DNA from 4 places in the Lactobacillus sp. M0393 genome. Region 4 is predicted to be linked to each of the others. Evidence: predicted binding sites of a transcription regulator. Region 4 holds the regulator's gene; each other region holds the start of a gene.
The links. Region 4 encodes HrcA, which represses chaperone genes, less so after heat shock. Its sites were predicted from a motif close to TTAGCACTCNNNNNNNNNGAGTGCTAA; they were not measured.

Region 1 (8,008 bases), on a different contig from region 4:
TTCAGGTTCAGGTAAATCAACCTTGGTAAATATGATATTAAAACGTGCTTTAGCACAAAAATTGAATCGAAATCAAACTAAACCTGGCAAATATAAAACTATCAGTGGCTACCAAAACATTGAAAAGATCATTGATATTGATCAAAGTCCGATCGGCCGTACTCCTCGAAGTAATCCCGCTACTTATACCAGTGTTTTTGATGATATTAGAGCTTTATTTGCCCAAACAAATGAAGCCAAACTCCGTGGTTACACTAAGGCGCGCTTTTCCTTTAATGTTAAAGGCGGCCGTTGTGAAGCCTGCCATGGCGATGGCATTATTAAAATAGAAATGAACTTTTTACCGGACGTCTATGTTCCGTGCGAAGTTTGTCATGGCAGTCGTTATAATTCTGAAACTCTCGAAGTAACCTATCGCAAGAAAAATATTGCACAGGTTTTAGATATGACAATTAGTGAGGCTTGCTTGTTCTTTAAAAATATTCCTAAAATTGCGCGCAAATTACAAACAATTGTGGATGTCGGTTTAGGTTATGTCAAACTAGGTCAGTCTGCTACTACCTTATCTGGTGGTGAAGCGCAAAGGATGAAGCTTGCTGCGGAGTTGCAGAAGTTATCAACAGGTAAGAACTTTTACATTTTAGATGAGCCAACAACTGGTTTGCATACAGATGATATCAAGCGTTTACTGGAAGTATTGCAAAGACTCGTTGATCAAGGCAATACAGTTTTGATAATCGAACACAATTTGGATGTGATTAAAAATGCTGATTGGTTAATTGATCTGGGTCCTGAAGGAGGAGAAGGTGGTGGCCAAATAGTTGCCACTGGCACACCAGAGCAGGTAGCACAAGTTAAGGAAAGTTATACCGGTCAGTATTTAAAGCCAGTTCTTATGCGTGACACGTCACTAACAAAAAAGGCTAGCGCAAAAAGTAATTAAATAGTATTAATTGTTTGTGAGAAAGTGTAAAATATAGCGCAAGGAGGAATAAAAATGGATAATTTTTCTAGTTACGGACAAAATCGTGGTTTTAATTGGGCCGCATTTATTTCTGGTATTTTAATGGTAATTGCCGGGTTATTTCTATTGCGGCACCCTGGTAAAGCACTACACGCATTTGTCTTGCTGTTCGCTATTGTCTCTATTGTCCAGGGATTTGTTTGGCTGGTATTTTACAGCCGTTTTCGGTATTTTATCCCTTCTAGCTGGTGGTCAATTGTTTCAGGGGTACTGGACATTATCGTTGGAATTTTGTTTCTTTACTCATACGACGCTGCTGGATTAACAATTGCCTACCTTTTTGCTTTTTGGTTCTTATTTGATTCGATTACCGGTATAGTTTTTTCATGGCAGATGAGAAGAATTTCTAATTTCTTCTTTTGGCTAAACCTAATATTAAATATACTAGGATTATTGATAGCAATCAGCCTGATGTTTAATCCGGCATTATCTGCCTTAACACTAATTTGGTTAGTGTCATTCTGGTTATTGATTTTTGGAATTAATCAAATTATTGCAGCTTTTGTTAATCGCTAATAAATAAAAAGTTCATTAGAACTTTTTTTTTACTCAAAAAAGTTAGGAAAAACCTGGTATGGTATAATTTTATTAATAGGGGGGGTAGTTTGAAAATGGCTGAGCACAAAAAGCAACTACTGATTATTACAGGAATGAGTGGTGCGGGCAAAACCGTGGCTTCTCATGCTTTGGAAGATATGGGCTATTTTATAGTTGATAATTTGCCTCCATCGCTTTTACCTAGTTTTTGGGAATTAATTGTCAGGTCGGATGATTTTACTAAAGTAGCAGTGGTAATTGATTTACGAGTTAGACGGTTTTATAAAGACTTAGATAATGAGATCAATTCGCTTGAAGATAATGGCAACGCTCAAACTAGAATTGTATTTCTGGATGCTTCCGATAACACTTTAGTAGCCCGTTACAAAGAGACAAGGCGTGTGCCACCATTGGCAAGCAATGGCCGCTTGCTTGACGGTATTTTAGAAGAAAGACGAATTTTAACAGGTATAAAGAATCGAGCTAATGACATTATAGATACCTCTAATTTGTCACCTAAGGAACTAAAGCAGGAGCTGATTAATAGATTTAGTAAACAGCATAAACAGCCATTTTCCATTGAAGTATTATCTTTCGGCTTCAAATACGGTATGCCAATTGATGCAGATATTGTGATGGATGTCAGGTTTTTGCCTAACCCATTTTATATACCTGAATTAAGGCCATTTACGGGACTCGATAAACGGGTTTTTAATTATGTAATGGATAAAAAACAAACCCAGACTTTTTATCAAAAATTTTTAGACTTATTAAAAGTTGCTTTGCCGGGGTACATTAATGAAGGCAAAAGCAAATTAACTATTGCAATTGGGTGTACGGGTGGTCAGCATCGCAGCGTTGCAATTGCACAGCAATTGGCACAGGACTTGGCTGAAGACTATACAGTTGATATTACGCACCGCGAAATTAGTCGTTACACTAGAAAAAGGTGATTTTCATGACATATGCTGAAAAAGTGATTCGTGTAACTAGAAGTAGAAGACCACAGATTGTGGTCATTGGTGGTGGAACTGGGTTGCCAGTTGTTTTGAATGCACTTAAAGAACAGGAAGCTGAAATAACCGCCATTGTGACGGTATCAGATGATGGTGGTTCTTCAGGATCAATTCGCAACTTTATCAATGTCGTTCCACCAGGTGATATTCGCAATGTGCTGGTTTCTTTAAGTGGAATTTCACAGGAAGAAAAAGATATTTTTCAATATCGGTTTGATTCCTCCGATTCATTTTTTTCAGGGCATGCTATCGGAAACTTAATCATTGCTGCTTTGAATGAGATGCATGGCAATATTTTTGATGCTGTCCAGTCTTTGTCTAAAATGATGCACGTAGACGGACACGTGTATCCTGCCTCTAACGAGCCCTTAACACTTAATGCTGAGTTTGTTGATGGGACCATTCAAGCAGGAGAAAAGGAAATCACTGATAAGGATAAGAGGATAAAACGAGTTTGGGTTACCAATACAAACTCAAATTCTGAACCAAAAGCCGTGTCTAAAGTGCTAAATGCTATTAAAAATGCTGATGCAGTAGTGTTAGGACCCGGAAGCTTGTTTACTTCAATCTTACCTAACCTGATGATACCTAATTTAGGCGAAGCTGTTAGGAAAACTAGTGCAGAAGTAATATATATTTGCAATATTATGACGCAGCTTGGTGAAACCGATCATTTTTCAGACTGTGATCACGTTAAAGTAATTAACGCACATCTTGGTGGTCATTATATTAATACTGCTTTAGTTAATGGTGCCAAAATTGACATGTCTAAGTTTAATCCTAGTGATTACGATGCGTATATTGAGCCGGTGAAAAGAGACTTTAACGGACTGCGCGAGCAGGGCTGTCGGGTGATTACCGATGATTTTATTGACCAGCGTAGCGGATTGGTTTTTCATGACGGTAAGAAGGTAGCAAAAGAGATCATCAACCTGGCATTTGCCGCAATGGCTCGCAGGAAGGAATAACAAATAATGGCCAGCTATGCTAGTAACGTAAAAAAAGAGTTGACTTCGCTGCCCATTCACCGCGAACATGCCAAAGCTGAATTGGCTGCTTTCCTGCGTATGAATGGCGTTTTGAATTTTCATGAGCATAAAATTAGTCTTGATATCACTACTGAAAATCCTGCCATAGCTAGACGTATTTTTTCATTGATAAAAACTGCATATAAGGTTGAACCACAACTGATAGTCTCTCGCAAAATGAAGCTTAAAAAAAATAATCAGTATTTGGTGAGATTACAAAATCACGTGAAAGAAATACTGAATAATTTGGAAATTTTGACCCCAAGCTTGAATTTAATTACTAGCATTCCTAAAAGAATAATTAATTCACGGGAAGGGTCGATGTCATATTTGCGTGGTGCTTTTTTAGCCAGTGGCAGTGTGAATAATCCTAATACGAGTCGGTATCATTTGGAAATTTATTCTATTTATAAAGACCATAATGACGATTTGCTTCATATTATGAATGACCGCTTTAATCTGAATGCTAAAAGTACACCAAGAAGGCGTGGCTATATTGTTTATTTAAAAGAAGCCGAAAAAATTGGTGACTTTTTACATATTGTCGGAGCATTAAATGCAATGTTGTCTTTTGAAGATTTGCGCATTATGCGGGATATGCGTAATTCTGTTAACAGGTTGGTCAATTGTGATACAGCTAATTTAAAAAAGACGGCTAATGCAGCAGCCAAGCAGGTTGAAGATATTGAGTTGATTGAACGTAAAATTGGGCTAGAAAACATTCCTGAAAAATTGCAGGGATTAGCACGATTGCGACTTGAAGAGCCTGAATTGTCTTTAAAAGAAATAGCGCAACAGGTGCCGGATGGTCCGATTTCAAAATCTGGCGTCAATCATCGTTTTAAAAAAATTCACGATATTGCTGCAAGTTTAGAGCAATAAAAAAGAAACTCATCAATGATGGGTTTCTTTTTTATTGCAGTTTATTGTTACTATTTCTTTTGATTAACCATAATTTCATCGATTAAACCATAGTCTTTAGCTTGCTGTGCGGTCATGTAATTGTCCCGTTCAGTGTCCTTTTGAATCTTTTCTAAAGGCTGACCAGTAGTTTCATGTAAGATCCGGTTAATTTTTTCACGGCTCTTTAAAATTTCATTGGCTGCAATTTGAATATCGGTTTGCTGACCCTGTGCACCACCTAAAGGTTGATGAATCAAAACAGTTGAGTTAGGTAATGCAAAACGTTTACCTTTTGCTCCGCTAGTCAGTAAAATGGAAGCCATGGAAGCTGCCATGCCGATGGCAATAGTTGAAACATCTGATTTAATAAAGTTCATGGTATCCATGATTGCCAAACCAGAAGTAATCACACCACCCGGTGAATTAATGTAAAGTGAAATATCCTTGGTGTTGTCTTGAGCATCAAGAAATAGTAATTGTGCAATAATTGAATTGGCCATATCATCGTTAATTTCGCCGCTAAGCATGATGATTCTGTCTTTCAATAAACGTGAATATATATCATATGCGCGTTCGCCACGTGCAGTTTGTTCAATAACTGTAGGTACAAGCATCTTTCTACCTCCTAAATATAATTAGCACTCTATCAAGTACAGTGCTAATTAAATCACTTACATTACTTGCTGTCAATGAAAGTGTATTAATTTTGTATTCTTTTTAGTGAGAGTTTTATTATATAATTTAAAGGTAAACTAAATATTGGAGGATATATTTTGAAGCTTTATAAGAAAAAATTACCATATTTACTGACATTGGTTGTCGGATTACTAGTTTGTACCGGCTTGTCAACTACATCAGTTGCGGCAGATTCGAATAGCGCTCAACCGCCAGTTCAAGATGACAGCAACAAGTCATCAAGCAACTCAACTGATGTAAATAATGATAATAATGCCACTAATGATCAAACAGGTAAATCTGATCAAACTGGGACAGACGACACCAATACTAAAAAACCTAAGCCTAAGCAAATTGTTACTGGTTTTTCTATGATGACCAAAGTTGCGGGCAACAAAAATTATAAGGTCTGGAAAGAAGTAAATAACGGAAAAGTTAGCACCAAAGTAGCTGACGGCATTAACTTTCGTTATAGTCATATTCAATCAGATCAGTTGATTGAAACTAAAAAGTATCGTTATTGGCGCATTTATGTTAATGGCAGACAAGTAGGGTATGTTAATGAACGTTACTTTGCCAGAAACCAAATTGCGGTTCCTAAGACTATATCTCTAGTGCGCAATGAGTTCTACAACTTCCCTACCAGAGATGCTATTTCTTATATAACTAACAGCATGGGTACAGTAATTGACAACAGTCAAGTAACTGTATCAAAAGATAGCATTAATTGCGGGACTCCTAAGACATATAAAGTTAAATATACTTATGGAGATGCAACTGCTACAGTTAAAATAACTGTTAGAAAGAGTAAAAAAGAAGGGGTGGTCGATGCGAATACCGTTGCCTCCTTCCCAGCGCAACCTGGTACAAATGATTATCAGGCTTGGAAAACTCATTACGGTTCATCATTAAATTATATTAGCCCTACAGAATACACGCCTGAAACCAATAAACATACTTTGACTAGTGGTGATTTGACCTTAAAGACACGGTTATATCAACCAGTCTTATTAAGTGTAGCTGATCCATCAGACGATAATATTAACCGTGTTGGTCACATTCCAGAAGGTGTTACCGTTTCTAATGGCTGGGCATATACCAGTCTTTTAAGTCACACAAATTTGGTATCTGGTCATATTGTTGGTTATGATCTGAATACTTTAACTGACCCGTTTGATGCGCAACATTTACTTGATATGTCGCAAAAGAAGTTTAACAATTATGTTAAAAACATCAAGGTAAGTCCCTATATTCCAATTGGCCATGGTCAGGCATTGGGCGCAAGTGATAAATATATTTATGTGTTAAATAATGACAATACATTAAATGACACTAACGACTCTGAAGAATTACTTCAAATTCGTAAGAGTGATTTACAAATTAACAAGATTTGGACAATTAAAACTTGGATTGATGATGGCAAGAGTAATCGCTATTTCCAAAATGGTGTAATTGTATCAGATAAGGATATGTACACTGTTTACCATGATACTGCCAATAATTGCTATGAATATTGGGAATTCACTCGTACTGGAGATAATTGGTATCCAAAATTAGTCGGTAAAACTGATGGCAACTTTGTAAACAATAATTCACCTGTTCAAGGTTTTACCTATGACACCAAGAATAAAAACTTTTACTTGGCATTCAATGACTTAATCTTTAAGATTGGCCGCGATGGCAAATTAAAAAATACTTATTCTTTTGACACCGGTCGTGAAATTGAAGGTTTATCAGTTAGTGATAATAAATTGTATGTAAACCTTGCACAAAGAGCTGAATTATTGGTAAGCATGAATATTAAATAGAATAAATATTTTTAAATGAGAGCTGAAAAGCTCTTATTTTTTTGGTTTAGGAAATGTCGTAAAAAACCTGAAAGTTATCTATTTTAGGAATTTTGCCATATTGTGATTGAGATATTTATTAAAAAAGTAACATAAAAAGACTAACCTAAATCAAATATTGAAAGTTAGTCTATAATTAGAATTTGATTGCTGTCTGAATTTTAAGATTTTGCATCTTTCAGCTCTTTTTTTCTTTGTTTTGGCAGTCAGGACAAAGGCCATAGATTTCAACGTGGCTTGATGAAGTGACAAAACCCGTTTGCTTGTCTGCCTCAGTTCTCATCTGTTCTTCAATTCTCCCAAAGTCAGGATAATAAACATCGGCAATTTTACCGCACTTTTTACAGATAATATGAAAGTGTGGTTTTACAAAATAGTCATAGTGCAGAGAATCATCACCATTTTTTATTTCAGTTACGATCCCCGCGTCTACTAATTTGTTGAGATTGTTATAAACAGTTGCACGATAAGCTGGCTCATCTCCACTAATTGCTGTAAAAATTGTGGAAGCGGTGGGATGATTATGATGTACCATTAAATATTCAAGTATTTTTAAACGCGGTTTAGTTACTTTTAAGTGATGGCTACGTAACAGACTTCCTGCTTCATCAGAAAAATTAGGCATGATTCTCATCTCCTCAATTAATTATAGTGTAGCATTTTTTATGTAAAAAAACCGCCTATTGCTAGGCGGTTAAGTATTATTTAGCTTATTTTTTCTTCTTGTTTTCGTCTGATTGTTGGCATAATTAAACCAAGTAGGAATAATACCACTGGAGTGGCAATATTTAAACAAAGTGTGAATGGATCATTTGAATACATTCCCATTAAACAACAAGCAACTGTAACGGCTAATCCCCAAATTCCGGCAGTATAGGCTAACCACTGATGCTTAGTCATTTGATAGTTATCAGTACCGTTATGGAATTTTTCATGTTGTTTACGCAAAGCTAAGTAGGCAATGAAAACCCATAAATA
Region 2 (8,008 bases), on a different contig from region 4:
GCGGTATGACCCCTCAACATTATCTTCAAAAGGTAGACCGTATAATTTATCATATTCATGGTCCGGAGCGTTAGACAATACGACATAGTCATTAAAATCAACGTCACCCATGTATTTATGCAAAAATTCCAGTGGAGTTAAATCTTTATCCAGGTGATATTTCTTATCGTCATCACGATATTCCAAATCAAATTTCTTAGGTGGTTCACCGACTGCAATTGCGGTCATCTGGTAAACTTCACTTAAGAAGTGCTTACGGGCTTTTTCGATCTCATCGTCTTTACCGGCCTGCTTTAACTTACGCAATACCAGAGCATCCTTCTTCAGCTTATCACCCAAAGCTTTGGCAAAGCCGTTAGTATTATTGGTATTAAAACTTTCAGGCATTGCATAAGAAGGAACGACACCATATTTTTCAATTAAAGCAGCGCCCATGTGGAATTGGCCACCATCTTCACCTGCACCCTCTAAGTGAGCTTTTACAGTACGTGAATCGAGTGGTTCGTCTGCTGTGTCTAAGATATTGTCATAAAAAATATTTGCCCGTTCAATTTTATCCCAGAAGAAGTTGTAGCTTTGTGAGAAAGTGAAATTCTTGCAGTGATATTTTTTACCAAAATTGTGGCGTAAGATGTTTAAAGTAGCAAATTCCCAGCAGCGACCTGATTGACGTTGATTAGTAACATTTTCTGTGTCAAGTTCAGTTGAAAATACACGGGTCAATTCACCTTGAACGCGTTCATTGTAAGCAGCTGTTAAAACACCACTTTTTTGAGCTGCTCGAGCAACAACTTGATTTTGTGGTTTTTCATTAAAGTTTGCGGCAAATTCTTCCAACTCTTGGACAGTTAATTTATGAGCCATAAAATAAATTCTCCTTTTTTAATCTATTTTTAAATTACTATATATTTTAAGCTAAAATAAAAGCGAGTTCAATAGCTGAACTCGCTTTAGAGAATGTATTAGTAATTTATTTAAAACTTATGCAATGTGGTAATAAGTTAATCAATTTGGATTGAGTTATCATTTGCACCGGCTTGCTGCTTTGGCAAGGTAATAGTCAATACACCGTTATCGTATTTGGCGTGAATGTCACTTGCAACTACATTTGGTAATCTGAAGCTGCGTGAAATGTGACCTTCGCTTCTTTCACGGTGGATAATACTGTTATCCTTAGACATATCCTTAAATGATTTTCTTGAGCCGGATACGCTCAAAATACCATTATTATAATTTAGGTGTATCTTATCCTTGTCCATTCCGGGCATATCAACTTTGATCACATATTCTTTGTCGTTTTCAACAACATCTGATTGCATTAATTTTGCTACTTCGTTATCGTCAAAAAATTTTCTCGGAAGATCAAACCAATCGTTCATCGCATCAAATAGGTCATTGTGCCGATTCATCATATCATTTGCCATAGTAAAAAACTTCCTTTCGAAATTTATATATTTGTATCAGAAGACTTTCATTTCTTCCTTACAATTATTATTATAGTATGCAGATTCATAAAAAGAAAATAATTAGCACTATTATTTTTAGAGTGCTAAACAATTAGCTTAGATACTTTGAAATTGGTATTTATAGCTTGTGGATAATATTTTTAAGAAAATAATTAGGAGAGAATATTTTGGTTTATTATCAAAAAATGACGCCCAAGGGTTACCAAAAAATTAAAGATGAAATAGCCAGTTTAAAAAAGGATAGACCCAGAAGAATTAAAATTTTACAGGAAGCCCGCTCTTTAGGCGACTTATCGGAAAATACCGAATATACGGAGGCCAAGCGTGATTTAGGCCACCTTCAAAGTCGTCTGCGTTATCTGGAAAAACAGTTGAAATATGCCGAAATTATCGAAAAAAAGGCCGATGGTAAAGTAGATTTAGGCAAGACGGTCACACTAAAGTTTGCTGACGATCCGGAGACTGAAACATACCAGGTTGTCGGTCGCATGGAAGCTGATATTGCTGCAGGAAAAGTTGCGTTTGACTCACCTCTGGGTCAAGCAATTATGAAAAAAGAAGCTGGTCAAACTGTAAGTGTTGCAGCACCTGCTGGGAAATATCAAGTTACTATTAAAAAAATTGAATAAATTTTTGCTTGATTATTCGAACTTGTGTTTGTATAATTTATTTTAGCGAACGTAAGTTTGCAATAGGAAGTGAAAGCAATGTATGATTACCGTTATGAACCACACCGGTTAATTTTTATGATTGATAACAAATCATTCTTTGCTAGTTGTGAGGCACTTCAATTAGGTCTAAACCCAATGAAAGCTGTGTTGGCAGTAGTTTCGCATCAGCCGCATACAAATTACGGCTCGGGGCTAATTATGGCGGCTTCACCATTAGCGAAAAAGAAATATGGGTTGACTAACGTCATGAGAGTACGTGATTTACCCACCAAAAAAGAAGCGCCGGATTTGATTTTAGTAGAACCTCATATGAACTTATACATCAAGCGCAGCATGCAGGTATTGGCAATTTTTCAAAAGTATGCTGCTGATGAGGATATCCATGTCTATTCTATTGATGAAAGCATGATTGATATGACTAAGTCATGGCGTTTGTTTGGCAACGATCCGTATCTGGTAGCACGCAAAATTCAGGTAGAAATCAAATCAAAAATTGGACTTTACACTACTTGCGGAATAGGAGAAAATCCATTGCTAGCTAAACTAGCCATGGACATTTCTGCTAAACACCGGTGTTCGATGATTGATTATTGGCATTATATTGATGTACCTGATACTATTTGGCAAATTAAAGACATGGAAGATGTTTGGGGAATTGGCAAAAGAATAGCTGCCCGTTTGCGCCGGTTACACATTAATAATATGTACGAATTGGCTCATACTGATCCAGCAATCCTAAAAAAAGAATTTGGCGTGATTGGTGAACAGTTATTTGCAATCAGTTGGGGAGTGGATCGCAGCATTATCAGTGAAGAATATTTTCCCATAATGAAAAATTACGGGAATTCACAGATTTTAAACCGTGACTACACAGATCAGCGGGAGATTGAGATAGTCTTACGTGAAATTGGTGAGCAGGTAGGTGCCAGAATACGTGCGCACCGCTTACAAGCCGGCTGTATTAGTTTATTTGTCGGCTTTTCCAGGTACGAACAAGACGGCAAGCGCAAGGGCTTTAATGTGCAGCAAAAAATTTGTCCTACCAATGATAATGACTTGTTAGTGCAAGAAATACTGGCACTTTTTCGCAAAAATTGGCATGGCGAAACTGTACGTGCTTTAGGGGTTAACTGCAGTAGATTAGAGCCAGATACCTGCCAGCAATTAACTTTCTTTGTTCCAGCTTCTGAACAGATAAAAAAACGGACTATAAACATAACTATTGACAGAATCAGAAAGAAATATGGCTTTACCAGTTTAGTTAAGGCATCTAGTTTATCTAAAGGTGCAACAGCAATCAGGCGTAGCAGTTTAGTTGGCGGACATAATGGCGGAAATGCATATGAATGATTTTGATAAAATTGTCACAGACTTTTTTAAAAACTATCAAGATCGCAAAATGAAAAAGTGGCAAGGCTTCTTTTTAAGCGATCATACAATGGCAATTAATAAAGATAAGCAAAAGCGCAGCGTGAAGCATTCGGCTAAAGAAACTATGAGTATAGAAGAAATTAGCTTACAATTACTTAAAGCATATGGTAATCACCGCATGGTTCATTTACAGGCTAAGGTCATGAACAGTGATGATCAGTTGCCTGCAGATATTGTCGGTTTTGTCAGTGGCTATAGTGAAGATGGTATTATTGTTGACGGCCAAAAAATTGCGCTAGAAGATATCAACAATATCAGTGTCGATTGAGAAAAGTTTTCTTGATATTTTATATAGGTTGCTTTTTTTGCTATAATATGGAACTTGTAAGGTACATAATAGTATAGAGGTAATTTTTGTGAATACACCAGCATCGAGGCAAGGCAACATCATACGCTATTTTGTTTATTTTATTAGTTATTTGATGGTTGTCGGCGTGATTAAGCTAGTTACTGCTAATTCACCGATTCATATTTGGGATTTAATCTTATTTGCGACTATCTCGTTGATGGTTTCATTGTTTTTTGTTTATCGTTTTAATAGAGAGCAGCGCTTTTTTGATCGTAGTTTTGGGGGTTCCTGGCTGAGTAATTTTGGCTTAATAATTGGCTTGACTGCTGTGGTAACGGTATTACGTATTAGCGTTTCCTGGCTCCAATCCTATGGCAGATTAAAATTATATAGTTTCCAAATTGCTTATTTACACCATGAAGCAAGTTTAACTTACTGGTTTTTACTAGCTGCAATAGGGATAGTTTTGCCAATCCTGCAAGAATTTTTAATTACTGGATTTTTATTTAATTATGCATTTAGAAGCAACACTGTCTTAACAGCAATTCTAGGAATACTAACTTCTGGTATCTTGTTCGGTTTACTTAATTGGCAAAATTCCGTGCTGCTATTAGTAATTAACATCGTTCTTGGTGGACTTTTTGCCTGGTCTTACCTTTATACTCAAACTTTATGGATGCCAATTTATTTAGCGGTGCTAAACGGCATTATCTTAATAATTATGACTTAAAACAAATACAAATAAGAGTTAGGAAAATTTCCTAACTCTTATTTGTTACTTGTAATATTTATTAAAAGTTACTCTTTTTGACGTATTGGTTTTTCCCTACGATATAGTATAGCTTCCGGTGGATCTTAACGGCTGCGCCATAAGTTGTTACCTTTTGTCCTTTCTTTAAAGCTTTTCGCTGCAGCTTTTTAGCCGTTTTACTGTAAATATAGCTGTTGCGTCTTAGCTTGCGTTTAACGCCGGAAACATTAGTAGCCTTAACATAACTGTCCTGGCCTAAATCGTAATACTTCTTGCCCTGAATAACTCTAGTGCCATAGGTCCAAATGGTCTTGCCCATCAGGTATTTGCCCGTTTTACGCCCGCCATTTTGGTCGTACAGGTAGGAATTATGAAAAACAGTTCTCCTGACTGCAGCTTGTCCTGTGACATTTTTAGTGTAAATATAGGTGACACTTTGCGGATTGGCGGTATAAAAGCCAGTCGCATTAGCTGGTCTTTGGATCAGCTTATAGCCAGCCAGAGTTACTTCTTGTGTAAGATAGCCTTCACCAACATTACCGGTTAAAATCTGATCAGGTGCAAGCTGCTTGCCGGTTTCATCTTGATAGTGAACCGTAACTGAGCCACCCACAATTGGTTGCCTGCCAGCAGTACCGCCAGGGTTAACCGGGGCATTTTTAGTGTAAACATAAGTGACTTCCTGGACCTTATCTGTATATGTTCCTTTAGCATTTTCAGGAGTAGTTTTTAACACATAGCCAGCAATATCTTGGGGTTCACTGCTATAAGACTCACCGATTCTTCCACTTAAAATTTGATCTGGAGCCAGTGTTGCACCAGCTTCATCACGGTAGTGGACTGTAACTGCTTCACCTAACCTGACATACGTATCTTGGTCTCTGCTCCCGGAATAGTTATCCATTAATTGACTAGAAGTCCAGCGCTTATTTCCCTGAGGTTTATCAACTGTGCCATTGCCTACATTCAACCAAGTGCCGGTTGTATCAAGTCCAGTTCCCTGTATATAATTATTAGGCCCCAGAACTAAAGTAGACAAATTAGGTAAACTATTTAACATTTCACTTTTATCAGTCACCTGAGCCATTTGGAAATTACTGATATTTAGAGTTCTTAAGCTTGGGCACCACCTAAACATATCTTTCATACTAGTAACTTTAGAGGTATCAAAATTACTTACGTCTAGATTGGTTAAAACGTTATTGGCACCAAACATAAAATACATAGAGGTAACTTTAGAGGTATCAAAATTACTTACGTCTATATTGGCTAAGCTGTGGCAATTTGAAAACATATAGGTCATATCAGTCACTTCAGCAGTATCAACTTTATCTAGACCCTCAATTTCAGTTAGATTAATAAGCCCATAAAAAAGATAACTAGCATTACCAATAATTTTTAATGGACCTGTAATCTTGATTGTTTTCATAGATCTATATTCTTCAAAAAGAAAAATAATAGAATCAGGATCAGTAATCGTACCACCTGGTATAGTTGCTATACCAGAATCAGTATCAAAAGTTACATTAATTCCGCCCCAGGAAGCTGTCAAAACAGAACGCGGTGTAATTCCTTTAGCTTCAGCGCCCGCAGCTGGCGGTTCATTAGCGTCTTGAGCTTCACTGCCAGGAGACGTTGAGGGCTGCGTTTCATTGCTAGCCGCAGCTTCAGAAGTAGTACTTGCTTGATTGTTATTAGCAGCACTATCAGTTGAAGCTGCTGTCTGATTATTATTGCTAGCCGGTAAGGAGCTGCTTTGAGCTACTTGCTTTTTAGCAGCAGAATCAACTAGAGTATCAGCTTTAGCCATATCAGGAGAAATAATAATTAAGCCCAAGGTAGCAGCAGCTAAGCTAGTAAATAATAATTTGCCTCTATAATGGTAGTTGGATTTAGAATTCATTGTCAAACCGTAATTGAACCTTTCACAAATTAAAGAAATAAAATAAAAACATAAATTAATAATATTTTAAATGTAAAAACAGGAGCTTATATTGAGACTTTATACAACAATAATATATGGTTGAAAGTAATAGTTATCCTTAAAAACTAATGATTAGGCGATGACTATTAAAGTTATTGCCCTTTTAATTAAGCGGATAGCGTGAATCGAACCCGCATCTTCAGCTTGGGAAGCTAACATTTTACCATTAAACTATACCCGCATTACTTAAACAGTTTACCATGTTTCGTTTGCAAAACCAAGTTTAGTTTTTAAATTTTTTTAAAACTGGTTAGATAAAAAACATATCTAAATCTAAGAGTATTTTAGCGTCTTTTAGCTTAATTTGCATAATAACAGGTGATAGAAAGTTTTTAGAATTGTTACTTTTTATGAGGCATTTTGACAGAATCAAGTTTTAACTGATTGCGATCAACTAAAGATGAGAAGTTTTGAAACAGCCATTGGCGCAATTCATCTGCCTGAATAACTAAAGGCATACGGTCATGGATTTGGGCATAAGACGCATTAGGTTTAGTAGTAACCATTGAAAAATGATCTTTTTGATAAATTCCGGCTATCAATGTCAGTGCGGCATTAGCATTTTTAAAGCTGAAGCGTTCATGATAATGATGGTTGTTTTTACCCAGATAGGTTTCATGACCGGATTCAAAAAATTGTTTGGCAATAATAATGCAGCGAGATTTAGCAAAGGAAGAATCCCACATTGATCTTTTCTCTTCAAAGAAGCGTTCAACCCGGGCATTAAAAACTACTTTTTTGTGGTCGAACGGACTGGGATAACCCCAAGTTTTAGGCAGCAATTGCAATTGATTATCTGAATATACCAGTACAGGAGCAATACCTTGTGGAAAGATATTCTGATTTTGGGGCAAATTACTTGCGGGTTCTATTAATGGTAAATTTAAGTCGTTTGCTAAGTATTTTTTAATTTCGGCCAAACTTGGTAGTTGAAATTGGTTACACATTTTTTCCTCCGTGTTTATTCATTACTTGATTTTTGGTAGAATTAATATAATTATTACATTAAAAAGATTTTAATTATTTAAGGAAGGCAGATTATGATGAAAAAGAAAGTTATCCTTACAGGTGATCGCCCAACTGGAAAATTGCATGTGGGTCATTACATTGGTTCATTAAAGAATAGGGTAAAATTACAAAATTCGGGTGAATATCACCCATTTATAATGATTGCTGATACTCAAGCTTTAACTGATAATGCCCGTAATCCTGAAAAAATTCAAAAGAGTTTAATTCAAGTAGCACTAGACTATTTGGCAGTAGGGATAGATCCTGAAATTTCTACAGTTTTCGTTCAATCTCAAATACCTGCTTTGTTTGAATTAACAGCTTATTACATGGACTTAGTCACAGTCAGCCGCTTGGAGCGTAATCCAACTGTTAAAGCCGAGATCAAGCAAAAAGGTTTTAACGATT
Region 3 (8,008 bases), on a different contig from region 4:
CTGCGTTTTCTTAACTGTTTCTACGGTTTGTGCTTTTTTCTTAAATAACATATTAATGCCAAGCACTACTAAGACAATTCCTATTAGCCACTTATAAATTTTAGCGGGAATATATTTTGAGACCAGTGCCCCGATTATTACAGCTGGAATTGCCGTGAGTAACATTTGATTACCCACTTTAGTATTAATTTGTCTTTGGTGGTAATAACTAATTGCTCCGATAATTAATGAAGGTAAAGCAGTCACTAGTGAAGTTGAAGAAGCTGTTGCCGCATTTAAGCCAAACAAACCGGTCAAAATTGCCAGGTAGATGGCTGCGCCGCCGCCACCAAAAAGAATAACAAAGGTTCCTATTACTAACCCTATTAATCCTAATAAAAAAATTTTCATAATGCTTGACCTCTTAATTTTTGCCATATCTTGTGTTATAGTTACAATATGTAATTATAATTTACAAGTTGTAAAAGTCAAGCAAATAGGAAGTTTAGTATGCCACGTCAAATTTTATCTAAAGAATTAATTATAAAAACCAGTATTAAATTAATTGAAAACAAAAAAGAAAATAATTTTGCGACCATTGCCAGAGAACTTGGTACTCAATCACAGGCTTTATATAACTACTTTCCTAATCAGTTAGCGCTAAATTATGCTATAGTTGCTCGGATAATTAGTTTAATGACTGATCAGCTGCGACGAAACTTATTTGGTAAAGCCGGCATGACAGCAATTATTGATTTTGCAATGGAATTTCGCCAAATAGCGCTTAATCATTTTCATTTAGCACAATTTGTTTTGAAAATGCCGCGTACCAATATGTTTCCTGAAACTAACGCAGCTTTTAATGAACTTAAATCTATCTTTAATCAAATGATAGCAACTGAGTTTACTGATCCTAAAAAGCAATTACTGGCAAGCAGGTGCATTAGAGATTTAGCAATAGGAGATATTGTCAACGTTGGAACTGGTTGGTTTGCGGATAAATCGATACCAGCCGATAAAAGTTTTCGCAAATTGCTGGAGAATAGTCTAAATAAGATTGAAGAATAAAGATTTTCATAATTAAACTTTTACTTCAATACTATAGCAATAAAAAAAGCGAGGCATAAGCCTCGCTTTTGTGTTCCCGATATTTAAACTTATTCTACTGTTTGGACCCAGCCCTCTGGGCCTTTTTTATTACCGTACTGAATATCAACTAATTCATTATAAAGCTTAGTCGTTACCGGTCCAGTTTCTGTTTCACTGTATATAACGTGCTTCTCACCCTTATAGGTAATTGAACCTACGGGTGAAATTACAGCAGCTGTACCCATCGCACCAGCTTCTTTCATGTTGAACGCTTCTTCCAAAGTGATTTGACGTTCAACCGGGTTTAGGCCTTGCCACTTAGCGACTTCCAAAAGTGAGCGCTTAGTAATAGAAACCAAAATCGATTGTGATTTTGGTGTGACAAATTGACCTTCTTGGGTAATGCCGTAGAAGTTAGCACCACCAAATTCATCAATATATTTATGTTCACGTGGATCCAAGTAAAGACAATCGGCAAAGCCGTTCTTGTGTGCTTCAACGGACGGAAGCAAGCTGCTGGCATAGTTACCTGATGTCTTTGCTTGACCAGTACCGGCATATGCGGCACGGTCGTATTCACTAACAATGTAATCTGCAGGGTTCAATCCTTTAATATATGCGCCAACTGGAACCGCAAAAATGCGGAAAGTATATTCGCTGGCTGCTTCAACACCTAAAACTTTTGATGTTCCCACCATAAGTGGCCGTAAATACAGGGTCGCACCACTGTCATATGGTGGTACAAACTCTTCGTTAGCCTTAACAACTTGCTTTACTGCAGCAACAAACCTATCTTCAGGGAAAGGCGGCATGGCTAACCGCTTTGCTGAAAGGGTAAAGCGGTGTGCATTTTGATCAGGTCTAAACAGGTTGATTTTACCGTCTTTTCTACGATAGGCCTTTAAGCCCTCAAAAATCTCCTGACCATAGTGCAGGACTTCTGCACCTTCAGAAAATGTCATGGTTGAATCTTCAGTCAGTTTTCCTTCCTGCCATTCACCATCTTTATATTTTGCCTCATAGCGATAAGGCAGATCTCGATACTTAAATCCCAGATTTTTCCAATCTAGGTCTTCTACTCGTTGTTTCATTTGAACTGTCCCCTATAAAAAACTACATAAGCTAAAAATTTCTTTTTAGCTTTTAATATTAATTTAATTGTTAACTAATTTAAACTAATTTCTTTTTATTGTCAATAGTAAAACTTTTCTATTTTCCAATAAAATAATATGAATTTCTAATAATAAAACAAAAATGTATTTTTGTATGTACATCTGGTTTCACGTGAAACGAATATATCCAAAAAAAGAGTCATCCCTTCATTGTGATATTACTCCCCAAATTTAACTTATTTCAGGGCTTACATCACTTTCATAGGATGACTCTCGTTTTTAAAATTAGTCTTGCTTTGCACTATCTTTAGTTTCAGTATCAGTTTTTGCCGAAATGTCCAAAATTGCGGCATCATTTAGGTATACATGCTTATCATCTGCTGTAAACTTAACTTCTTTAGTGTCAGGCTCCTTCATTAATAATTTGGCAATTGGCGTTTCCAAATCTTGTTCAACGACTCTACGCAAAGGTCTTGCACCAAATTTCTTATCATATCCTTTGTCTGCTAAGTAGGCTTTAGCTTCATCAGAGACTTCAACCTTAACACCTTTTTTGGCCAAAACATGTGCCATTTTATTCAAATAGATATCAATGATCTTATTCATATCATCTTTGGTCAATGAATTAAACGGAACAATAGCATCAAGTCTATTCAAAAATTCTGGTCTGAAGTAGGTCTCAAGAGCTTTAATCAATTTATCATGATCAACTTTGCTGTCTTTTAATAATTGGTCAGAGTAGCCTGCATTAGAAGTCATGATTAAAATTGTGTCCTTAAAGGAAACTGTTCTGCCCTGAGCATCAGTTAAGCGCCCATCGTCCATGATCTGAAGCAAGGCATTGAATACTTGTGGGTTAGCTTTTTCAATTTCATCAAACAAAATCAAACTGTATGGTTGATGACGAACTTTTTCAGTTAATTGGCCACCTTCACCATAACCAACATAGCCCGGTGCCGAACCGATCAATTTATTAACTGCCATCTGATCTTGATATTCAGACATATCCAATCTAATAAGATGATTTTCACCACCAAATAGTTGAATGGCTAATTGTTTAGCTAATTCCGTCTTACCTACGCCAGTAGGTCCTGTTAGCAAGAACGTACCAGTAGGACGATCATTGTCTTTGAAAACTTGTTTACGGGCAATCGCATCTGTAATGACGTCAACAGCATTATCCTGATCAATAACTACTTTCTTTAATTTCTCTGCCAGATCAAGATTCTTTTGTCCTGCACTTGCATGCAACTCACTCATTGGAATCTTAGTCTTAGCTTCGATTAAAGCGTAGATATCTTCGTCAGTAACATATGGAGTGGCAGCGTCATCCACGTGATTAGCCTTATCACGCAAGTCTTCAATTTGCTTTTTCAACTCGCTTGCTCTACTATAATCTTCTTTTTTGGCAGCAGCTTCTTTCTCACTTTCAAGCTTTTTAATCCGTTTCTTTAAAGTTGCTTCATCGCTGGGAATTGTATCAAGACCCTTTTTAGCACCTGCCTCATCCATTAAGTCAATGGCCTTGTCAGGTAAATAACGTCCCTGAATATAACGCTGCGATAATTCAACTGCGAGTTTCAAAGCACTGTCATTATATTTTACGTGATGGAAGGATTCATATTTATCTTTTAGTCCTTCCAAGATTTTAACGGTAACTTCAGCTGATGGTTCAGGAACTTGTACCGGTTGGAATCTACGTGCTAGTGCCGCATCATTTTCAATTCTGCGGTACTCACTTGTAGTCGTTGCACCAATTAAGTTTAAATCGCCACTTGCTAAAGCCGGTTTTAAAATATTAGCGGCATCACCGTTATTATTTTCAGAATCAGTAGAACCCGCACCAACTATATTATGTAATTCATCAATAAATAAAATAATATTCGGATTCTTTTTTGCTTCGTCAATCACTTTCTTAAGGCGCTCTTCAAAACTGCCACGCAAGCTTGATCCTGCAACCATATCATTAATATTAATTGCAATAATATGCTTGTCCTTCATTTTATCAGGAACATCGCCTGCAGCAATCTTTTGTGCCAAGCCCTCTACAATGGCTGTTTTACCAACCCCGGCAGGTCCAATTAATACTGGATTATTCTTCTTGCGCCGACTTAAAATTTCAATTACTTCCTGAATTTGTTCATCACGCCCAATTACAGGATCGTACTTATTCTTCTTAGCTTGTTCAACCAGATCAACACCGATTGGTTTTTGACCTTGTTTTTGTCCCATTTGCCCACCTTGATTCAAATCTTGCGGAGAAATATTCATACTACTGGAGTAATGAATAGGAATAGCACCACCGTTGTCGTTAGTATTGTTAAAGAATGAATTGTTTAGTTCGTTAAATAAATCGTCAAAATCGTTATCAAAATATGCCATATGCAAACACCCCTTTGATAGGTTATAAATTTGTAATTAGCACTCGTTGCATTCGACTGCTAATTACTTACATATAATATTATAGCAGGTTATCCACAGAAAGCAATAATTATGATTAACTTTTCCACAGATTTTCCGTCTTTTCCACAAACAAAAAAAGCCTTAATATAAAAGCTTTTGTACTTCTTTTAAAGACTTTTTGCTGCTATTTTTGATACAATTTAAATTGTTTTCGCAAATATTTGCCAGTTAAACTATTAGATTTTCGAGAGATATCCACAGGCGATCCACTTGCAATAATTTTTCCGCCTTGCAGCCCACCTTTTAGTCCCATATCAATCATATAATCACTGTTTGCCATAATATCCAAATCGTGTGTGATTGTAATAATCGTTCCTTTTTGCTCAAGTAATCTTTGAAAAACATGCAAAAGGGTTCTGACATCTTGTGGATGTAAGCCAACGGTCGGTTCATCAAAAACAAATAGTGTCCCATTTTGTCTTTGATGGATATGACTGGTTAGTTTCAAGCGTTGTGCTTCTCCTCCTGATAAAGCTGGAGTAGATTCTCCCAAGTGCAAATATCCTAGACCCATATCATGCAAAGTTGTAATTGTTTTATTGATTTTTGGTTCATTTTTAAAAAGTTCTTTATCCAGCGCATCATCAACGGAATAATCCAAGACATCCGCAATACTTAAGTTATGCCATTTTACTTGTAAAACTTCTTGGTTAAAACGGTGACCGCCACATACAGAACATGTTTCAACCATGTCTGGTAGATATTGGATGTCAAGTGAAATTACACCGGTTCCGTTGCATGCCGGACAGGCACCCACTTTGTTATTGTAAGAAAAATGTGACGCACGGTATTTTAATTTTTTTGCTAATGGCTGTTTAGCAAAGAGTTTACGCAAATTATCCATAATATCAGTATAAGTTGCAACAGTCGAACGTTGATTTTTACCAACAGGTGTAGAGTCAACACTAATTACATTTTTAATAGCATCATTTTTTAAATTTTTTACCCAATCAGGACCATTTTTAAGATTTTTTTGTGCTTTAAGTGCAGGAATGAGGGAATCGAGAATTAGGGTAGTCTTACCCGCGCCAGAAAAGCCGGTAACGGAAGTTAAGCGATTGAGTGGAATTTGCGCGTGAATATTCTTTAAATTAAAACGTTCAGTAACATCAAATTCAACCTTACCGTGTTTAAAAATTTGGTCAGTTTTTGCCCTGTGACGAACTAGGAGTGGTGCCTTACCAGTTAAGTAAGGACCAATTAGAGACTGTTCACTTTGCTCGATCTCACTAGGTATTCCCTGGGAAATAATCTCACCACCCCGGCTGCCTGAACCAGGACCAATTTCAATTACCCAATCGGCTGCCTTAATGATTGCAGTTTCATGATCAACTACAACTAAAGAGTTTCCTTGATTAACCAGTTCATGAAATATATCAATCAGTCCAGCCACATTATCAGGGTGCAAACCAACAGATGGTTCATCTAAAACGTAAAGCACCCCAGTGGTTTCCGTACGCAAAGTTCTACCAAGCTGAATTCGTTGCAGTTCCCCCGTAGACAGACTGGCAGCCTGTCTATCTAAGCTCAGATAGTCTAAGCCTAATTTTAGCAGGGGCTTGACTTGATGCATCAATTCACCAGTTAAATTTTCCGCCAATTCCTGCATATCTTGCGGCAGGGAAGCTAAAATCTCACTCATATAGTGGCTCAGTTCACCCAAAGTTAATTGTTCAGCTGCAACAATACTTTTTCCAGCAACTAACTGCTGCCAGCGACTTGGATCAATGCGATAGCCTTGGCAGCGGGGACAGGTACTGAATTTATAAAAGGAGTTAATTCTTTGCAGTCCGCGTTCAGACTTAGTAGTTTTGCGCGAATTAGCTACCGCATTATAAGCATTCTCATATAGCGCATCTAGATGATATACGCGACCAGTTGAAGTTGGCAAATCAATCGGGACTTTCCGCTCTTTTCCATGAAGTACAATTTCTTTTTCTTTAGCATTCAGCTCTTTATATGGAATATCTGTCCGTACCCCTAGTTCCCGGGCAATACGCCACATCCAATTTCGTCCGGGAATTTGCCAAGTTGCCACTGCTCCATTTTCAAGAGATAAATTCTCATCTGCAATGATTTTGCTATCATCAATTTCTTCAACTGTTCCCAATCCCTGACATTTTTGACACGCACCATCAGAATTAAACGCAAAGTCTTCTGCACTAAAAGCATAAAATTGTCTCCCGCATGTAGGACAAGTTAATCGTCCCATAGCTGCCCCCGTTAGATCCATTGCTTCAGCTATTTTAATCGTTGCTGGTACTCGGTGACCGTTGGGGCATACAGGTGAACCTAAACGGGAAAAAATCAACCGTAAGATGTTAAAAACTTCTGTAATTGTACCTACCGTGGAACGAACTCCGGGCACAGCTGGCCTTTGTCTTAGAGCTAAAGCTGAAGGAATATGTTTTACTTCGTCAACCTCTGCACGACCAACTTGACTAATACGTCTTCTGGTATAAGCTGCCAAGGAATCAAGATAGCGTCTTGCACCCTCTGAGTACAAGATTCCCATCGCTAAACTTGATTTGCCAGATCCACTTAACCCCGATATCGCCACAAATTTATGCAGGGGAATATCAACGTTGATGTTTTTTAAGTTATTAACTTTACCACCAATTACTTCAATTTTGGTCGGCTGTTTTTGATATTTCATTAATGATTGCCCTTTCTTTTAGCCGGTTTTAATGGCTTTTCTGGCTTCTTTAATAAGTACTGTCTTATGGCCTGAATTACTTGTTTGTTTTGCGGCAAATCAGAGTGATCTGCCTTTTCACCCGTGACTGTTATTGCAGTATAGTTTTTTACTTGATTTTGAAAAATAAATTTACCTGCAGCTACACTTGATTCAGGTACGATGCCATCAGATTCGTAATTTTTACCGCCAGAAAGAGAATAAACTTTTAGATTGGTTGGTAGTGCTGAACGCTTTTTAATAAAATCAGCCAGCATTTGTGTTCTATTATTAATGTTATTTTCAGTAAAATTATATGGCGTACCTAAAGTCATTAATTTCTTAATTTTGATATCATTTGAATACTCAGAATAATAGTGCTCCAGCCAGTAAGTCCAAATTAAACCACCGTTAGAATGACCAAATGCCTTAAAATTATTGAACTTATAATTTTGGATTAACGACTCAAATGCAACATTTAGCCACTTAGCTTGTTTTTTAATATTGGAATAGCCGTCTTTATTGTTATCAAAACCAATAATAATAAAGGGCTCCAAGTCATTTTTTCCTATAGAGCCACTGTAAGTCAATTTTGCTTCACGTGAAACTCTAATTTTTATTACGCTATGCCTATTAAGTGTCGTTTTATTAAGTTCATCAATTAACTGGTTAAAGCGCTCGGTGGTAGCAC
Region 4 (8,008 bases):
TCCCAAGCTATTGGTAAAAAGCGTAAAGTTTTGGGAATTACTGATACTGGTTTTGGCAAAGCATTGTTACAAAAAATCAAAGAAGGAGTGTGATTTGATGACTAAAACAAGAATTTATGAATTGGCGAAAGAATTAGGCATCGATAATAAAACTGTGGTCAATAAAGCAAAGGACCTGGGGTTTGATGTTAAAAATCATATGTCATCACTTGAAGATACACAAGTAGAGCAAATAAAGGGTAGTTTCCGCAGTAGCTCCGCTCCCGCCAAAAAGCAAGAAAGACCAGCGAAAAAGAGCAGTAAAATCAAAATTTCTGTTACTTCAATTCGTAAAAATGAAAAAAAGCATGATGAAACTAAGAATGGTAAAAGTAATAGAAAAAACAATAACTTTCACAAGTCAAATAATAGATCTAGACAAAGTCAAGATCGCACTAGACAACATTCCAATTTGAGTCAAAAAACTTCTAAACCAGTAGCCCAAGATTTATTAAAGCAATTAAAGCAAAAACAACGAGTGGAAGAGAAAAAATTAAATCGGCAAACAGAAAGAGCACAAAAGACTTATAAGGAAAATCAGACTAAAACTAAACCAACGTCTGCTGAAACTAATAAACCTGTTTCTAAGAATGAAAATAAAGTAGTTAAAACTGAAACTACTGCTCCTAAAGTGACTGGACCTAAAATTCTTAAACCTTCACCAGCCAGGTTTAAGAATAATCAAAAGTCTACGCCTGTTCGCCAGCCTAAAATTTTAGATACTGCTGCTCCTGAACCCGAAAAAGAAGAAAAACGTCGTGGCAACGGTCATGGTCGTAACTCTGGCAAGCCAGGCAGAAAAGGTAAAAATCAAACCTATGGTGCAAATAATTATTCGAAACACCAAGAAAAGCGTAAGCGTAAAAATAAGAAGAAGCAGTTTGAACAAGTACCTAAAAAGCAGCCAACGCAAAGAAAAGAGCGGCCATTACCAGATACTCTGGTTTACGAAGTGGGTATGAATGCTCAAGACTTAGGAAAAATTTTGCACAGAGAGCCAGCTGAAATAGTCAAAAAATTATTTATGCTGGGTGTCATGACTAATCAAAATCAATCCCTTGATAAAGATGCAATAGAGTTAGTAGCGGCTGAATATAATATTAATGCTCAAGAAAAGGTGCATGAGGATATATCTGACATTGATAATCTTTATGACAAGAGAATGAAAGCTTCTCTGAAATCTAAGCATTTAATTAAACGCCCACCAGTAGTTACTATTATGGGACACGTTGACCATGGTAAGACAACACTGCTTGATCGTTTACGTCATACGCATGTTTCGGCTCATGAAGCTGGAGGAATTACGCAAAAAATTGGTGCTTATCAGGTAAGAGTTGATAATCAGCCAATTACTTTCTTGGATACACCAGGACATGCCGCATTCTCAAATATGCGTGAACGTGGAGCAGAAATTACCGATATTGTTGTCTTGGTTGTTGCTGCAGATGACGGTGTAATGCCTCAAACTGTTGAAGCAATTGATCATGCTAAGAGTGCTAATGTTCCAATTATTGTTGCCATTAACAAGATGGATGTTCCGGGAGCAAACCCTGAGCATGTTACTGAGCAGTTAATGAAGTACAATCTAATTCCGGAAAATTACGGTGGTGACACAATATTTGTTAACATTTCTGCTAAAACTGGTGAAAATGTTGATGAACTTTTGCAAATGATCCTTTTGCAAGCGGATGTGATGGAATTGAAAGCAGACCCAACGCAAAAAGCAATTGGTACTGTTATTGAAGCCAGACTTTCTCGTGGACGCGGTCCTGTTGCCGACCTTTTGGTTCAACAAGGAACACTAAAAGTTGGCGATCCAATTGTAGTTGGGAACCGCTTTGGTAGAGTTCGTGTTATGACTAATGACCGCGGTCGTCAAGTCGAAAAGGCTACTCCATCAATGCCAGTAGAAATTACCGGATTAAATGATGTTCCAGAATCTGCTGATAAAATAGTAGTGTTCGATGATGAAAAGACGGCTAGAAGTGTTGGTGAACAAAGAGCGCAACAAGCTTTGCAACAATCTCGGGAAAATGTTCAACATGTTACTCTTGATAACCTGTTTGACACTATGAAGAAAGAAAACATGAAGGAAGTAGATGTTGTCTTAAAAGCGGATGTTCAAGGTTCTGTAGAGGCTTTACAGCAGTCACTTGAAAAGATAGAAGTTGAAGGTGTGCGTGTAAACATCATTCATGCCGGAGTCGGTGCTGTAAATGAATCAGATGTTACCTTGGCTGGCGCTTCGAATGCCTTTATAATTGGCTTTAATGTTCGTCCAACAGCTACCGCAAAGTCACAAGCTGAAACAGATGGTGTAGATATTCGTTTGTACAGCATTATTTACAAGGCTATTGACGATGTTAAAGCAGCCATGAAGGGTATGCTTGAACCAACTTATGAAGATAAGGTTGTAGGTAATTTAACTGTACGCGAGACTTGGAAGGTTTCCAAGGTAGGAACAATTGCTGGTGCCTTTGTCGATTCTGGTTATGTTTCAAAAGATTCTGAAATCAATTTGATTCGTGACGGTGTTGTAATATATACTGGAAAAGTGGCTTCACTTAAAAGATTTAAAGATGATGCTAAAATGGTTAAACAAGGGTTTGACTGTGGTTTAACAATTGAGGGCTACAATGATATCAAAATTGGTGATGAGATGGAAGCCGTTGAAAAGCAAGAAGTCAAACCTGAGTAATTAACAGGGAGGAAAGCATGAAACACAGAATTGGTCGTGTTGAAGGAGAAATCCTCCGTGAATTAACGAAAATTTTGCGCAAAAATATTCGTGATCCACGTGTTAATGACGTTACAATCACAGCTGTTGAGTGTACTAATGATCTCTCATATGCTACTGTTTACTACAGTATTCTTTCAGAAGATGCTAAAAAGGAAGAAGAGGCTGCAGCTGGTTTAAATAAGGCAAAGGGCATGATGCGGCATTTGTTGGGTCAGGTCTTAACTGTCTACAAAGTTCCTGAATTAATATTTAAACGAGATAATTCAGTTAAATACGGTAGCAAAATTGATCGGTTAATTGCTGAAGTTAAAAAGCAGGATGAAAATAGAAATAATTAATAAAAGCGCTGTTAGGCGCTTTTTTCATGGTTAAGGTACGGGAAAAATGTTAAATGGTATATTGGTGATAGACAAAGAAAAAGGCATGACGAGTGCTGATGTTGTCTATCAATTACGCAAAGTCTTGCACATTAAGAAAATAGGTCATGCTGGTACTCTTGATCCTGATGTTACAGGTGTTTTACCAGTCGCAATAGGACAGGCTACTAAACTAATTGAGTTAATGCATACTCAAAATAAAAGATATATTGGCCAGGGAATACTTGGTTTTGCCACTGATAGTTGCGATATTAGCGGCAAAATAACAGCTAGCAAAAAGATCACGAATAAAGTCAAATCAACTGAGATAAAAGATGCAATGCAAGAATTTGTGGGACAAATTGAACAGGTGCCGCCGATCTATTCTGCTGTGAGGGTTAACGGTAGGCATTTATATGAATATGCACGAGCTGGCATTGAGGTAGAACGACCTAAAAGGCAAGTTAAAATTTTTGCTTATAATCTTGTAAATGAACCTATCTTTGATAAAGAAAAAGGTCAAGAAATGTTTGACTTTGAAATTGAATGTAGTAAAGGAACCTACGTTCGTTCTTTAATAAATGATTTAGGTACCCAACTGAAAATACCAGCAGTAATGAAAAGTTTGCGCCGCACATCTAGTTCAGGTTTTGATATTAGTCAGTCTGTAAAACTTTCTGAAATTACCGAAGATCCTAAATTAATTGATCAAATTATTCAACCAATTGATTCTTTTTTTAGAAATTACGTGCAAATGGATCTTGATGATAAATTATGGTCTAAAGTTAAAAATGGTGCAGCTATTTCTTTGAAAACGAATGCAAAAAAGGTGGCATTACGTTACAATAATAAAGTTAAGGCAATATATCGCAAAGATGGTACCATTTATCGCCCTTATTTAATGCTTTTACAAAATGAATAGGTGAATGAAGGTCTTATTATGGAAATTATCCATTTAACATACCCTTTTAAGGAAAACATAATTCCCCAAAATATAATTCTTGCTTTAGGTTTCTTCGATGGGGTTCATCGCGGACATCAAGAATTAATCAAAATCGCAAAAGAAAAAGCAAAGCAAAGACATTTACCACTAGTAGTAATGACGTTTGATCGTCATCCAAAAGAAGTTTATCAAAATAAAAAAGTTACATACATTGATACTCTTCCAGAAAAAGCATACAAGATGCAGAAACTTAAAGTTGACTATTTGTTGGTGATGCACTTTAATGAAGCTTTTAGTAAACTAACTGCACAGGAATTTGTTGATAATATTATAGTAAAATTACATGCTGACACTGTAGTTGCTGGCTTTGACTACACATATGGCCCTAAAGACACGGCTAATATGAAAAATTTCCCTAAGTTTGCTAAGGGAAGGTTCAATATAATTAATGTCCCTAAGCAGTCTTATGATGGTCAAAAAATTGGTTCTACGGAAATCAAGAAGGCGATAACTAGCGGAAATATGGAATTAGCTGCTAAGTTGTTAGGTTTTCCCTATGTTATGTCAGGCTATGTTGGTCACGGTTTGCGCAATGGTCATAAACTCGGTTTTCCTACAGCTAATTTGGTTTGGAGTGATGACAAGGCTGTTCCTAAAATTGGGGTATATGCGACTAAAACTAAGATTTGTGGTAAGTGGTATGACTCAATGACAAGTGTAGGCTATAATGTGACTATCAACCAGGGGAAAAAGCTTTATATTGAGTCAAACTTATTTGGTTTTGATCAGGAAGCCTATGATGAGGAAATGGTAATTAAATGGTATAAGTATACCCGTGGTGAAATTAAATTTGCCAATTTAAAAGAGCTAACACAACAAATGAGTCAAGACGAGGCTGAAATTAAAAATTATTTTGCTGCGATGAATTAATTAATGATACTGAAAAAATGATTGACGTTTTTTAAGAAAAAAGTTAGCACTCAACTTGACATTCTGCTAAAAGCTAGTATCATATAAATTGTTAGCACCTAATCAGATTGAGTGCTAAAAGTGAGGGCGATATTTATGTTGACCGAACGTCAAGAATTAATTTTAAAAACAATTATCAATGATTTTACGCAGACACATGATCCTGTTGGGTCCAAAACTGTTATGAATCAACTGCCTATTAAGGTTTCAAGTGCTACTATTCGTAACGAAATGGCTGTTTTAGAAGATAAGGGTTTGATTGAGAAAACTCATTTGTCTAGTGGCCGCGTGCCTTCAACTGAAGGCTACCGCTACTATCTTGACAATTTAGTTGAACCTTTACAAATTTCATCTTCTGTATACAAGCGAATCATTAGTCAGCTTGATCAACCATTTCATCAGGTTAACGATATCGTACAGGCAGCTGTCAAAATTTTATCGGATCTAACCAATTACACAGCATTTGCGGAAGGTCCTGAAAATAGTGAATTAACTATTACTGGTTTTCGTATCGTGCCATTGTTTAACAGACAGATTATGGCTGTCTTAGGAACTAGTGACGGTGACGTTCATGACCAGGTTTATACTTTACCTTATAATGTTAATGGTGATGAAATTGAACAGGCTGTGCGCATGATTAACGATCAGCTGGTGGGCAAAACTTTAGATCAAGTTACTCCAGACTATCTTAAAAAGACTTTGGGCAATAAACTTAAAGTTGCTCATGTCTCTGAACTGATTAATTTGGTCGAGGATGTTATTAACGATGCTGCCAGTGAGCAAACCTATGTTGATGGTCAGATTAACTTGCTTAACAACATTTCTCTGGACGATATTTCAAACTTAAGATCGCTCTATGAAATGATTGAGCATAATGATTTGATTTCCAGTATTTTGGATAATAGGCAAAATTTGAAAAGCGACAGGTATCCGGTTCGAGTTAGTTTAGGATCCGAATTATCAAATGATTTGTTAAAGGATTACAGTCTGCTTACGGCAGAGTACAGCGTTGGCTCTCATGGAAAGGGCATAATTGCTTTACTTGGCCCTGATAATATGCCGTATTCTCAGGTGATTGGATTACTCGAGTATTTCAGAAACGAACTATCTAAAAAATTACTTGATTATTATGGTAGATTCAAATAAAGGAGGTTAGCCGTGAGTAAAGAAGAAAATAATAGTAAAAACTCAAAAAAAGAGCCAAAAAAAGATGAGCATAAAAAGTCAAAGACAGAAGTAGAAAATTCTAAGACTAAGGCTAACGAAGAAAAGAAACCAGAGTCTTTGGAAAGTAAATTGCAGCGTAATTTGACTCAATTGCAAAAAGAAAAAGACGATCTGGAAGATAAGTATTTGCGCAGTCAAGCTGAGATGCAAAATATGCAAAATCGCTACAATAAAGAAAGAGCGCAGCTTATCAAATATGAGTCTCAATCCTTAGCTAAAGATGTTTTGCCAGCGATGGATAATTTAGAAAGAGCTTTAGCTACTAAAGTCGATGACGAAGCATCAAAACAGCTTAAAAAAGGTGTACAGATGACACTTGATTCACTGGTTAAAGCGATGAAAGATCACGGTATCAGTGAAATTATAGCTGAAGGTGTCAAATTTGATCCCAATTTACACCAAGCTGTTCAAACCGTTGCAGCTGAAAATGATGATCAAAAAGATCATGTTGTACGAGTTTTACAAAAGGGATACTTGTACAAAGATCGTACTTTAAGACCAGCTATGGTTGTTGTAGCACAATAATTGAAAGGAAGCATATCAATGTCAAAAGTTATCGGAATTGACCTCGGAACTACTAACTCAGCAGTTGCCGTTTTGGAGGGTAAAGAACCCAAAATTATTACTAACCCAGAAGGAAATCGCACTACCCCTTCAGTAGTTGCCTTTAAAGATGGAGAAATCCAAGTTGGTGAAGTTGCTAAGAGACAAGCAATTACCAATCCTAATACTATTTCTTCTATTAAACGTCACATGGGTGAAACTGATTACAAGGTTAAAATTGGTGATAAAGCTTATACACCACAGGAAATTTCAGCAATGATCTTGCAGTACATCAAGAAATTCTCTGAAGATTATTTAGGCGAGAAAGTAACTGATGCTGTTATTACCGTACCTGCATACTTTAATGATGCTCAACGCCAAGCTACCAAAGATGCTGGTAAAATAGCTGGTTTAGATGTTAAGAGAATTATTAATGAACCTACTGCATCTTCACTTGCTTATGGTTTGGACAAAGACGCAGAAGATGAAAAAGTCTTAGTTTACGACCTTGGTGGTGGTACTTTCGATGTTTCCGTACTGCAGTTAGGTGATGGCGTCTTTCAAGTATTGTCAACTAATGGTGATACCCACCTTGGTGGTGATGATTTTGATAATAAGATTATTGATTGGCTGATTAAGAATTTTAAAGATGAAAATGGTGTCGACCTTTCAAAAGATAAGATGGCTTTGCAAAGATTAAAGGATGCTGCCGAAAAGGCGAAGAAAGATTTGTCTGGTGTGTCAGCAACCCATATTTCACTGCCGTTTATTTCTGCAGGTGAATCTGGCCCATTGCACCTTGAAGCCGATTTAACTCGGGCAAAATTCGATGAATTAACTTCTGACTTAGTTGAAAAGACCAAGATCCCATTTGATAATGCTTTAAAAGACGCTGATTTAACAGTTAATGACATTGACAAGGTGATTTTAAATGGTGGTTCTACCCGAATTCCTGCTGTACAGGATGCAGTTAAGAAGTGGGCTGGTAAAGAACCTGATCACTCAATTAACCCAGACGAAGCTGTTGCTTTAGGTGCTGCTATTCAAGGTGGTGTCATTTCAGGTGACGTTAAGGATGTTGTCTTACTTGATGTAACTCCATTATCACTTGGTATTGAAACAATGGGTGGTGTATTTACCAAACTTATTGAAAAGAATACAACTATTCCAACCTCAAAGAGCCAAATTTTC

Region 1: the regulator HrcA is predicted to act here: its motif matches at 5,144-5,170, upstream of clpP (ATP-dependent Clp endopeptidase proteolytic subunit ClpP).
Region 2: the regulator HrcA is predicted to act here: its motif matches at 1,527-1,553, upstream of H3R29_RS02955 (Hsp20/alpha crystallin family protein).
Region 3: the regulator HrcA is predicted to act here: its motif matches at 4,599-4,625, upstream of H3R29_RS07305 (ATP-dependent Clp protease ATP-binding subunit).

The regions. Positions count from the first base shown of each region.
Region 1 is NZ_JACFPK010000006.1:161,081-169,088, forward strand. Features, by position in the region: gene uvrA (excinuclease ABC subunit UvrA) at 1-943, shown strand, start outside; gene H3R29_RS06720 (HdeD family acid-resistance protein) at 998-1,540, shown strand; gene rapZ (RNase adapter RapZ) at 1,636-2,514, shown strand; gene yvcK (gluconeogenesis factor YvcK family protein) at 2,520-3,545, shown strand; gene whiA (DNA-binding protein WhiA) at 3,552-4,487, shown strand; gene clpP (ATP-dependent Clp endopeptidase proteolytic subunit ClpP) at 4,538-5,122, opposite strand; gene H3R29_RS06745 (SH3-like domain-containing protein) at 5,282-6,991, shown strand; gene H3R29_RS06750 (Fur family transcriptional regulator) at 7,209-7,655, opposite strand; gene H3R29_RS06755 (APC family permease) at 7,736-8,008, opposite strand, start outside.
Region 2 is NZ_JACFPK010000003.1:68,289-76,296, reverse strand. Features, by position in the region: gene H3R29_RS02960 (C1 family peptidase) at 1-864, opposite strand, end outside; gene H3R29_RS02955 (Hsp20/alpha crystallin family protein) at 1,002-1,424, opposite strand; gene greA (transcription elongation factor GreA) at 1,634-2,095, shown strand; gene H3R29_RS02945 (Y-family DNA polymerase) at 2,174-3,487, shown strand; gene H3R29_RS02940 (hypothetical protein) at 3,480-3,836, shown strand; gene H3R29_RS02935 (type II CAAX endopeptidase family protein) at 3,925-4,587, shown strand; gene H3R29_RS02930 (MucBP domain-containing protein) at 4,649-6,511, opposite strand; tRNA gene H3R29_RS02925 (tRNA-Gly) at 6,703-6,773, opposite strand; gene H3R29_RS02920 (SOS response-associated peptidase family protein) at 6,934-7,539, opposite strand; gene trpS (tryptophan--tRNA ligase) at 7,636-8,008, shown strand, end outside.
Region 3 is NZ_JACFPK010000007.1:96,011-104,018, reverse strand. Features, by position in the region: gene H3R29_RS07320 (sulfite exporter TauE/SafE family protein) at 1-390, opposite strand, end outside; gene H3R29_RS07315 (TetR/AcrR family transcriptional regulator) at 490-1,047, shown strand; gene H3R29_RS07310 (branched-chain amino acid aminotransferase) at 1,137-2,159, opposite strand; gene H3R29_RS07305 (ATP-dependent Clp protease ATP-binding subunit) at 2,466-4,562, opposite strand; gene H3R29_RS07300 (AAA family ATPase) at 4,768-7,299, opposite strand; gene H3R29_RS07295 (alpha/beta hydrolase) at 7,299-8,008, opposite strand, start outside.
Region 4 is NZ_JACFPK010000004.1:19,842-27,849, reverse strand. Features, by position in the region: gene H3R29_RS03810 (ribosomal L7Ae/L30e/S12e/Gadd45 family protein) at 1-93, shown strand, start outside; gene infB (translation initiation factor IF-2) at 98-2,737, shown strand; gene H3R29_RS03800 (ribosome-binding factor A) at 2,755-3,117, shown strand; gene truB (tRNA pseudouridine(55) synthase TruB) at 3,164-4,057, shown strand; gene ribF (riboflavin biosynthesis protein RibF) at 4,076-5,008, shown strand; gene hrcA (heat-inducible transcriptional repressor HrcA) at 5,144-6,193, shown strand; gene grpE (nucleotide exchange factor GrpE) at 6,206-6,799, shown strand; gene dnaK (molecular chaperone DnaK) at 6,818-8,008, shown strand, end outside.